2 regions of the Methylicorpusculum oleiharenae genome follow, and region 2 is predicted to be linked to the other one. Evidence: riboswitches for the same ligand, from Rfam matches in the RefSeq annotation. Region 2 holds a riboswitch; the other holds the start of a gene.
The links. A riboswitch is a leader RNA that binds a small molecule or an ion and turns the genes downstream of it on or off. The one in region 2 is predicted to bind cyclic di-GMP.

Region 1 (5,006 bases), on a different contig from region 2:
TTTAGTTTCTGGATTATCTTCAGTAACGTGATCATGATGCTGCATAGCGATCTCCTGGCTTTATTTAGGATTGCTTCCAAACCCTGATTTACCGCCCTCCACAATACTTTGAGCGGGTTTTGATACGACTTTCTGCCGGCAATAGTGATTAGGATCCAAACCCGCAGAACATTAAAGACTGAGCCGATCAGGCCAACGCAGCCTGGTTCATGATTTTAACGATAGTGTCTTCCACTTCCTGAGCCACTTCTGCCAGTTGGGGCGTGTTGAACATCGCCAGAAGCGTGGTTGGCTTCAATGTTGCCATTACCGTTTTGCCGTCCTCCTCGTAAATGGAAATCCGGCATGGCAGTGCGGTGGAGACACTCATGTTTTCATCGAGCACCTTCTTTGCTTGTTGAGGTTGGCACACCTCAAAAATCTGGCATTCGCGGGTGAACTCCACGCCTTTCTTGGTCATGGTGTCTTTTAGGTTATGAACCTGCATGACGCCAAAATGGTTCGCCTGAACGGCGGCCTGTAAGGCATTCGCAGTGTCACTCACTGATTTATTCGTCGTTAATTTGATTAGCATAGCGGTTCTCCTTTCATGGTTTACAGTTCACGTATCAGTAATGCCGCGGCCCGACTTATTTTTTGGACCGTTTGAGGATAACGACGACCAGCAGGATTGCCAGCAATACGCCAATCACCGACCAAAGCCACATTCCGCCGGCCATGGCCCTCTCTGTAACCGTCATCCTGTATTCTTCGTGAAACCTCTTTGATTGTATTGTGACCTTCTACATATTTCGCCTTTGCTTCAGTGGAAAGAAGATTAACGAGAGGCGGCTCTTGGTCAGCCATGCTCACGCTCAGCTGATTCGCATCCTTACTCTCAGTTGGCGGCGTCGTTATACGGAAACAGAGCCAGTTGCGTGCCGTTCTTGTCAAGCACGTGGTTGAAATAAGCGACGCAGTTGTCTCACTGGAGTGCCGCAGGGTCTGCACCCGATCATCAACATTCTTGCGAAAACGGGATCGGCCAACCCACGCTCGATTTGACCACTCTAATTTCCACTCAACCTGTTCCAGGCCGCGGTTTTTCAACAGCTCGTCGAACAAACGTACAGGGCACGTTTCTTCAGCTAAATGGACGCAGGAAATTTGGTCTTCTACTGAAATTGAATGCGCTCTATCGGGAACGACATCCCCTGCGCCTTTAATGCCCCTCTATTCGTAACGGGCAAATTTACAGATAGAGCAAAGCATCGATGTCATGCGATCCAGTGTTTTAGGATCATCAATTAGTTCGACATAATGACGATAAAACCCCTCCGGGTTGGTGAGAGGCATTCGCAATCTGAATGGATTGCTTTGGAATTTCTCCAAGGTAATCCGATTTTTAGACACGTCGTGTTCGGTTTCAAGTAAGTCACCCCCTGATATAGGTAAATAACTCATGGTTTTCAAAATTGTCACCGCGTTTCTGGACGCCGGCATCTGGAAACACGGCAAGACATTGGGTTTGAGTCATGGAGGATAGTCTTTTAAAGAAGTGATTTAGATGCCTTTCCGTTAGTACGGTGTCAATCGAATTATTTTCGATTCCTTTGAGGGTGTCTGTTCGATAACACACATAAAATCCGGTCTTGACCAAGCTACTTCCAGATTGAATCAGCACGCGTTGCTTCAAAACTACTAGGGCAATTAATTGATCGTCTTATCCAGGATGGCTCTCATGCAATTGCTCCACTGGGCAGCACTGGCGAGAGTGCGTACCTAACCGATGAGGAATGGAATACGGTGGCGGAGGCCTCGGTAAAACAAGTCGCGAAACGAGTACCGACAGTGGTTGGGATATCCGATCTGACTACTCAAAACGCAGTGCGCCGAGCAAAGTTTGCCGAAAAAGTGGGTGCAGACGCGGTAATGGTTTTACCTATTTCTTATTGGAAACTGACGGAACGGGAAATTTTTCAGCATTACGCTACAATCAGCGAGGCTATCGGCATTCCCGTGATGCTCTATAACAACCCGGCTACCAGCGGTCTGGATTTGTCTCCCGAGTTAATCGTGCACATCATCAAGGAGATTGATAACGTGACCATGGTTAAGGAAAGTTCTGGCGATATTCAACGCATGCATCGAATCTCCCAGCTTTCCAATGAAGAAATCCCCTTCTATAACGGTAGTAATCCCTTGGCATTGGAAGCTTTTGCCGCAGGCGCTGCCGGTTGGTGCACGGCTGCGCCCAACCTGATTCCTGCCTGGCCGTTGAAGCTGTATGAGGCGAGCCTGGCGGGTGATTTAAAGCAGGCGCGCGAAGTATTTTACAAACAGCTCCCATTGCTGCAATTTATTCTTAAGGGTGGTTTACCTACGACGATCAAAGCCGGCCTGCAATTGCGCGGATTTGACGCAGGTGTTCCGCGCAAACCGTTACTCCCACTGGATTCAGCCGGTCAAGATGAATTGGCTGCATTGATCAAACAATTAAATGGCTAAAACTTACGCCAAGGACGCTGGTCCTTGGCGAATTTTTTGAGGATACCCCAGCTGTGGATTAACAAAAGAACCGCAAACCCATCGTGATAACGAAAAAATCTGTCAGGTACATGACGGATAATGCTTAGTTGTTAAGCTCTGCTAGTTACCGCTGCTATCCTCCTATACTTTAAATACTTAATTAAATAAATAGATGGAACTCACTTTTCCAAGGGCAACCCGTTTTAATAGGAAATATCGATGTCTATTTCACACGTATTTGATACTTATGCAAAAACAGCTCAGGGTAGAATTATGCGCTTTGATGTTGTGCTGGATAAAAAAATTTCAACGAATAAGGTTAGCGATCAGTTATCTCAATTTACCTAGATGGTGCAAAGTTTTACGATCAAGAATAATTGAACAGTAGCAACTCGCTTTGTATTGTCATTAAAGTGAGTTCCTGATTTAAAGCAGTAAAAGCCATCCTTGGCTTGCCGGTTTTGAGGTTCTGATTGGCCTGTGACTTAAACAGGCTTTAAGAACCGCTGAGATAATGTCCTGCGGTCCGGCAGATGAACTGCTCATTTTGGAACGGGTGTAATTTAAGCTGTTTTTTCTTTTTTACGGCCAAATGACATCAAGCCTACCAGACCACTGCCCATCAGCCAGACGGCAGCTGGGATTGGGACAGCTGAAGTGGTTATTTCCAGTTTATAGTCAGCGACGTTTGCATTCCAGCGGCCTACGCCTGCTCCACCGATGTATACAGAATACTCTTGTCCTGCAACTGCCTTGAACGTCAAGCCATTCAAGCCATCTACAGTTGCGTCGTGGATCAAATAGGTTAACCCTTGGGTGCCAAATGGATCATTGGCATCATAGGGTTTTGGTGCGGGGTTGCCACCTGAAAGACACCCTGGGCAGTTCCACGAGCCATGGTGACTGTAATCACCAGTGTTCTTATCCATGCCAGTAAACACAGTGATACCGAAGTTTTGGATATCAAAGCCTGTTCCAGTGACTACTGAGGGTTTGAGCGTTATGAACATGGTTTCTTCGGCTTTGATCAAACCGATATCGGTTTGATGCTTCCAGCCGGTAGGTCCGTTTACTGTAGGGTTGCCGTTGCCATCTATTCCTGCATCTTGCCATGCTCCTGCGCCGGTATCAATTTCTGCATCACTGATTGACGAGCCGTATCGAGTTAGAGCGTCGGCTTTGGAGATTTCCAAAGAACTGCCTGCATGATGCAATTCGGCGGCCCAGTTCAAATGAGCTTTGCCGGAGTAGTTGAATGGCAGATTGCTGGAAATACCAGTGCCGGTGCCTACCCATCCTGTTACGTTAGGATAATTGGCATTTTGAAAGCCATATACAAAACCGTCTGTACCAGATATACGATTTGGTATTCCGTTACTATCAACGCCAGTTCGTATTTCTGTGTTGTACATCGTATGCGCAGATGCGCTTGATATTGAACCGATTGTTAAGGCTGAACCTGCAATTGCCATAGATACAGCTTTTGCTAATTTAGTTGTCATCACTTTTAGAACCCTCATGGTTTATTTGCTAATAAAAGAAGTGATGTCTGCCGGCCTCATTAAAACGCAAAGCTAAGCAGACCTCCTTTTTAAAAGGAGGCGACCCGGCTATCTTGAAGTCAATTGATTCAAGACCCATAGGCTTTCCGGCCCTGTCTCGCAACAGGTGTGGCGATCTACTGATATCATCGATTAAGTCAGTATGACTTTCATAAAGGCAATTAACGAGCCAATAATTATCAAATAAGCGGATGTGGATTTTATTTTTTTGATGAGAGAATAAGCAATTGATTATATTGAAATTAAAATAACCATTTGATAGAGAAGTGACGTTTTTAAAGCCGATTTATTGATTGAGGCTTCTGAACATTTTATTTGGGAAAAGAGAAAACTCAATAATGTGTCATATGACGCAGACACATACAAAAATTGTGGGATATGACCTGAAATTTTTCGATTTCGGTTTATTGCTAAAACCAAGTTGACGGGAAGCTACTGAATAATGCAGCTTTCTTGTAACAGAATAAGCCCTGAGATTTAACGCGTGTTGTGAGGCAAACAGAGCTAACTTTAAAACCGTTGAATCTATCACTCGCATCAATGGCGGTGATAGATTCAACCCACTATATTAAGGATTATGAACCTGTTTTCAGTTTTTCAAGTTCTGTTTTTGCCTTATCTGCATCATCAAAAGCCGTGTTAAGGGAAAGTGCTTTTTCAAATGCTTGTTTAGCGTCTTCATTACGCCCTTTTTTCAGATAGATCATACCCAGATGGTAATGAAGGTCGGGAATTCTCGCCTCTTTCGCAACGGCTTTTTCTAATGCGGCCACTGCATCATCTGTCTGATCATTCAGATAACTCAACCAGCCAAAGGTATCCAAGAATGACGGGAAATCTGAGTTTTTAAAGGTTTGCGCTAACGATAATCCCCGTTTAATATTTTCTTCACCACCTTTGTTGGCCAGTAATGCGGCTAAATTATTGGTTGCCAGC
Region 2 (5,006 bases):
AAGCCATATTCTGGGATTGAAGGACTATAAAGCCGCCATTGGCGACCTCAACCAATCGGCCCATTGCGGTCATTCGATATATACATTCTGATAGTGATTATTTGATAGGCGGATTGGAATACTCCCTGTTCAGAATGCTGCTTTCAAACTGATACGGAAACTCATCGGTTCGACCGGATGAAAGTGAACATCATCGATGCCGGCAGCGTCTTCGCCGGGCAGCCGGGATGGGTAGTAGTAGTCAATGGCGCTGTCTTTTCTATCCAGAAGATTAAACATCTCCGCCTGTACAGTCCAGTTCTTGTTGACTGCGTAGCCAAGCATTGCAGACAGAAGAATAGTTGAGTCTGAACGGACGCTGTTATCTTCGATCAGTGATCGCGGGCCAAAATAGCGCAGACGCGGACCGCCAAAAAAGCCGCCATAGAGGTCATGAAACGTAGCGCCGGAGGCGATGACCGTTTCCACTGACCCAGGAATATGATTACCTTCCGGCGCATCATCTCGAAAACGTGACCTGGAAAAACTGAAATCCGCATCGAATGTCAACCAATCAGTCGGTGAGTAGTAATTAGCCCACTCCACGCCGTAGCGTCGACTGGGACGACTGGCTTCGGTGGTGCCGGCATCGCCCACGAACAAGAGTTCTGAATCAATATCCAGCCACCATAGCGCCAACGTGCTGTGCAAGCCCTTGACCCAAGTGGTGCGTAGCCCGGTTTCCGCGCCATACGTGCGGGCTAGCGGGGCTGCCGGTTTGACGGGATTTCCGTCGGCATCGACCGATTTACCGCTAGCGGGGTCAACGCGTGTGTTCACGCCGCGGGCATCGTTACTGTGAAAACCGAGGCCGCCATTGAGGTAAAGCTCCGTATCCGCCCAAGGTCCGAAGACGATGCCGAGTTTTGGACTGACCAAGCCGTCGGTAGTGTTGCCGTTGTTTTCCGGGATATTGCTATTGTCCACATTAAAGCGAAAGCCGTCGAAGCGTACACCAAAAGTGGTGCGTAGCCAGTCATTCCAGCGCGTTTTGTTTTCCGCGTAGGGACTGGCACTGGTCACCCAGACATCATCTGCTCGAACGGTGTCATAACTTACTCGGGCTTGGGTTAAGAGCAGGCCGTTTTCGATAGTATCGTTTCGGATTTGCAGCCCGAGGGTAGTCTCGGAATCGGCAGCGCCGAGTTGATGAAAAAAAGTATGACTTGCTTTGAGACCGGAGGTCCAGCGTTGGTCGGGTTGGGCAAATTGATCGCCGCGAACCGGATCATTCAGGAAATAGGTGAAATTCGAATACAAAGCCATTTCGCTATAAAGTCCATACGCCATCAGCCGGGTAGCACCGGCGGCGTCCTGACGATGCCATTCGGCCGTCAGGCTGTAACGTTGGCTACTACCCCCATCAGTTGGATCTAGAGTCCCGTACCGGCCAATCACGCCGGAATCAACTGCGCGCCTGGGGATCTGATCGGTTGATTGCCAATCGGCCTGATAAGCCATGGCTGTGACGCTCCAGCCGGAATCTTCAAGTTCTTTACTGTAACGGAGCACGCCATTAAATTTAAGATAATCATTGCTGACCGTCCACGGGCCACCGTTATTGACGACTTCGCCAGCATAAAGCAGGCTGCTATCATCACCCAGTTTGCTTGATCCCGCCGCTAAACCCCGATAGTAATCGAAACTGCCGCCGGTAAATTTAACGATGTTGTCGGGCAGGTCGTTGAAGTACTTGATATTGGCCGCGCCGGTACTGGAAAAGTCTCCGTTTTCGGCGTAGTAATTACCCTTTTGATAGTTGAGGGTCTTGATCAATTCGGGAATGAGAAAGTTGGTATCCGTCCAGCCTTGTCCGTGCGCGTTGGAGACCTGGTTGACCGGCACACCCTCGATCTGGGTCAGAAAATCCGTACCGTGATCGAGATTAAAGCCGCGCAAATAATACTGGTTCGCCTTGCCTTCGCCACTGTGTTGAGTAGTAATGAGGCCCGGCACTGTTTCGAGAATTTCACCGGGCCGGTTAATAGGCCGATATTCCAACTGCGCCTGCCCCACATTGCCTTGTGAGGCGCTGTCGGCATAACCGACCATTGAATCGGCGCGTTCAGTCACGATCATTTCTGAGAGTGTCACCGGTTCCCCGTTGGTAACTTGGGCGTTGGGTTTATCGGTTGAAGCGTTGTCAGACGGTTCTGCGTAAGCGCTGTTGCCCAGAGAATAGGCGAAGGCTAGGATAACCAGACGCGCGGCCAGGATGCCCGCACCATGCAATAGTAAGGTCGCCAACATGAAGCCGAGCGCGAATGACAGCAGACTGGCCGAAGTGGGCATTTCCTGACCGTGCGCATGGCCATGAAAAAAGGCGAAAAAAACCACGATGAGCACGCTGATCACTGCTTGAAAGCGGATGCTGCGGACGACCAGAAAACCGAAAACCAACACGGACAGCAGAATCATCGTTTCCACGCCCGGCACGGACACCCCCATCATGCCGGCCAGCCCACCGAGACTCATCACCCCGACGAAGGCAAGGGGAAGCTGCCAAACCGCCCGGCCACCCAATTGCGCCGCCCATACGCCAACGGCGAGCATAGTTAAAAGATGGTCCCAGCCGTGCAGAGGATGATTGAAGCCGTTAGTCCAGCCACTCAGTGTCAGGCTGCCGGTATGGGCCTGGACGAGTGAGGGTGATAGAGACAGCAGCAGCCCCAAAAGGCACAGCAGAGTCTTTTGATTGATGCGCATAAAATCCCTGGATCATCATAAATATAAAGTGATGATTATTTATAGCATTTTAGAGACTCTATATCGACAAATATTCGACACTGTCTTACATGAAAAAGGACAAAACTAAATGTCCGGTTTTGGCCGGGTCAAGCCAAAGAGAACGCAAAATTGCTCGCCGAAAAGCTGCCATTCGCTGAACTTAGGAATGGAAAATTTCGCCTGCATCCTCAGTGGCCGGTTTTGGCCGATTGGTTGAGGTCGCCAATGACTGCTTTGTAGCTTTCTAGTTCGCAGGATCTGGATTTGGCCGAATGACCGCTTTGGAGAAGCGCGAGTGGCAAAAATGGGTCGTTATGACACAGTGATAATTTCAATTTGCTCGCCGGATACCGGACATTCGACTGGATTATAGAATGTATTAATCGTTGAAATTGAATAGTCATCCCGACCGACAAGTGATGGCCGGTAACGAGCATTGACAGCACAACCGACTATTGCACATAACAAGTAACCTCGCTCATCAACGATCCAACCCTGTTTTGCACAAAACTGCGCGATTAAAAAACATGTATCGTTCTGATTTCCAACCCCAGAATGCAAATAGCCCAAATTTCTAGCCGCGAGCCTTTTGTGCGGAACGAACCATATCTGCGGCCATCGCATCGCCAATATGTCTTAGACCTTGAACCAAAGAACCAATCATTTTTTCTTCGGCAGCTTTGGTTTCTGAGTCCTCCATGAGGATTGCTTTAGAACCGTGCTTCATGACAGATTGAAGTTTTTTTCCCAAAACACCAGGAAATTGCATCGCAATGTCATCGAAGTGCTCTGAGCCTTGTTCGACATTGGCTTCAATGTCGCTACCATTACGAGCAAAAGTGTCAGGGGCTTTTTGATCTGGAGCAAAAAGGAACTTAGTTGTAGCTGGTTTTGATGAAAAACCAGTGTTTTCTGGAGGGGTAACTGGATCGATATTGGCAGCACCGTAAATCAATGCGCCTGAAGCAATTATTGCTTTTGCTAAAGTGAACATTTCCTGTCTCCTATTTTGAGACAGGGACTTTGAGGTTATTCATAGATCGTGGAGGACTAGCCTATTATTATGGTAGTCACGCGACTCTGGTAATCCCGCTGCCCCTGACATAATGCCATGGATCGGTGACTTTGCGTCTCAGCCTCACAACTGGTTTGCCTTTATCTGTCACAGAAATTCCTAACTACGGTGATAGTCTAGGGTGCTAACCGTAGAAAACAGCGAGATCGTATTTCTATAATTTAGTCAGATTTTATTATATAAGGAGGGATTAAATGTGACTAGTTCATCAGGATCCTTTTTGAATACTGTCACAAGGAGTTTGTGATTAGTGCGATTACAAAAAACATAATGCAGTGGATTGTCTGGATGCTTCCATACTTCCGGGGCTGAGCCATATTTTTTCAATTTGTGGGCTAAAACCTTTGACGGCAATTCAATCTGCTCGATTTTCCCAGACTTAAATCGACGATTGATGTTTTTCCAGGTTGCGTTCATGTCGATCGTACCGCAATGCACACCATATTTTTCCATGGCATGTCGGGTTATGGCTATAACGCCCAAGGAATCTGTATCAATCTTTTCGATGCCTTTAAGTTCTTGGCTATTGACAACCGGGACCTCAGTAATTTCTTCCTGGATTGGGAACCAAGATTTATCTTTTGACACCTCTATCTGGGCTTCAGCATAGCGAGTATAGATTGGGTAGCCGTATTCATAAAGATCTCGATTGTTGAGGGAGCTCTTTCTGTTTGCCGCATTTTTGGCCATTTTTTTGATTGCGCCTTTTGAAAAGACAAGCTTTAAGTTTAGGCCCGTTCGATTGACATTAAAAATGTTCGCCTCGCTAAGTAGATAACGAATGGCTACAGCTTCAGCGGCAGCCAGGTAATCATGGCAACTCAATGGAAAGGAGACATCGATCGCTTTGCGACGATTCTTGCCAGTCATCCAATAAACACGAACAAGTATATGATCGGAATGTTCAGTTTTCGAAGCAGCATAAACAGTTAAAGTATCCAAAGCCATTATTTATTCCTACAGATGAATTTATGACGATATGACGAATTGCTTAATCTATTTCACGCGAAAAAACTGGAAAGCAAGCTTGCTAACAACTGAGAGGATATTAAAAAAACCAAAATATACAACCATTCACCAAAGGATCCGGTTTTGTAAAGATTAAGCGTTGTTCGCTTCCCAAAAGGCGTGAGCAAAGGAATCCCTGTGGGTGTCATGATATCCA

Region 1: another riboswitch for cyclic di-GMP. It lies ahead of GO003_RS19315 (VPLPA-CTERM sorting domain-containing protein); the one in region 2 lies ahead of GO003_RS25070 (hypothetical protein).

Annotation. Positions count from the first base shown of each region.
Region 1 is NZ_WUTY02000001.1:4,316,568-4,321,573, reverse strand. Features, by position in the region: gene GO003_RS19345 (copper-translocating P-type ATPase) at 1-45, opposite strand, end outside; gene GO003_RS19340 (DUF302 domain-containing protein) at 188-574, opposite strand; gene GO003_RS19335 (hypothetical protein) at 595-846, opposite strand; gene GO003_RS19330 (hypothetical protein) at 1,213-1,443, opposite strand; gene GO003_RS19325 (dihydrodipicolinate synthase family protein) at 1,651-2,487, shown strand; gene GO003_RS19320 (DUF2024 family protein) at 2,728-2,856, shown strand; gene GO003_RS19315 (VPLPA-CTERM sorting domain-containing protein) at 3,072-4,010, opposite strand; cyclic di-GMP riboswitch class I at 4,106-4,193, opposite strand; gene GO003_RS19310 (tetratricopeptide repeat protein) at 4,646-5,006, opposite strand, start outside.
Region 2 is NZ_WUTY02000002.1:361,587-366,592, reverse strand. Features, by position in the region: gene GO003_RS25075 (TonB-dependent receptor domain-containing protein) at 130-2,712, opposite strand; gene GO003_RS25070 (hypothetical protein) at 3,341-3,760, opposite strand; cyclic di-GMP riboswitch class I at 3,846-3,930, opposite strand; gene GO003_RS25065 (hypothetical protein) at 4,007-4,789, opposite strand; gene GO003_RS25060 (metal-dependent hydrolase) at 4,843-5,006, opposite strand, start outside.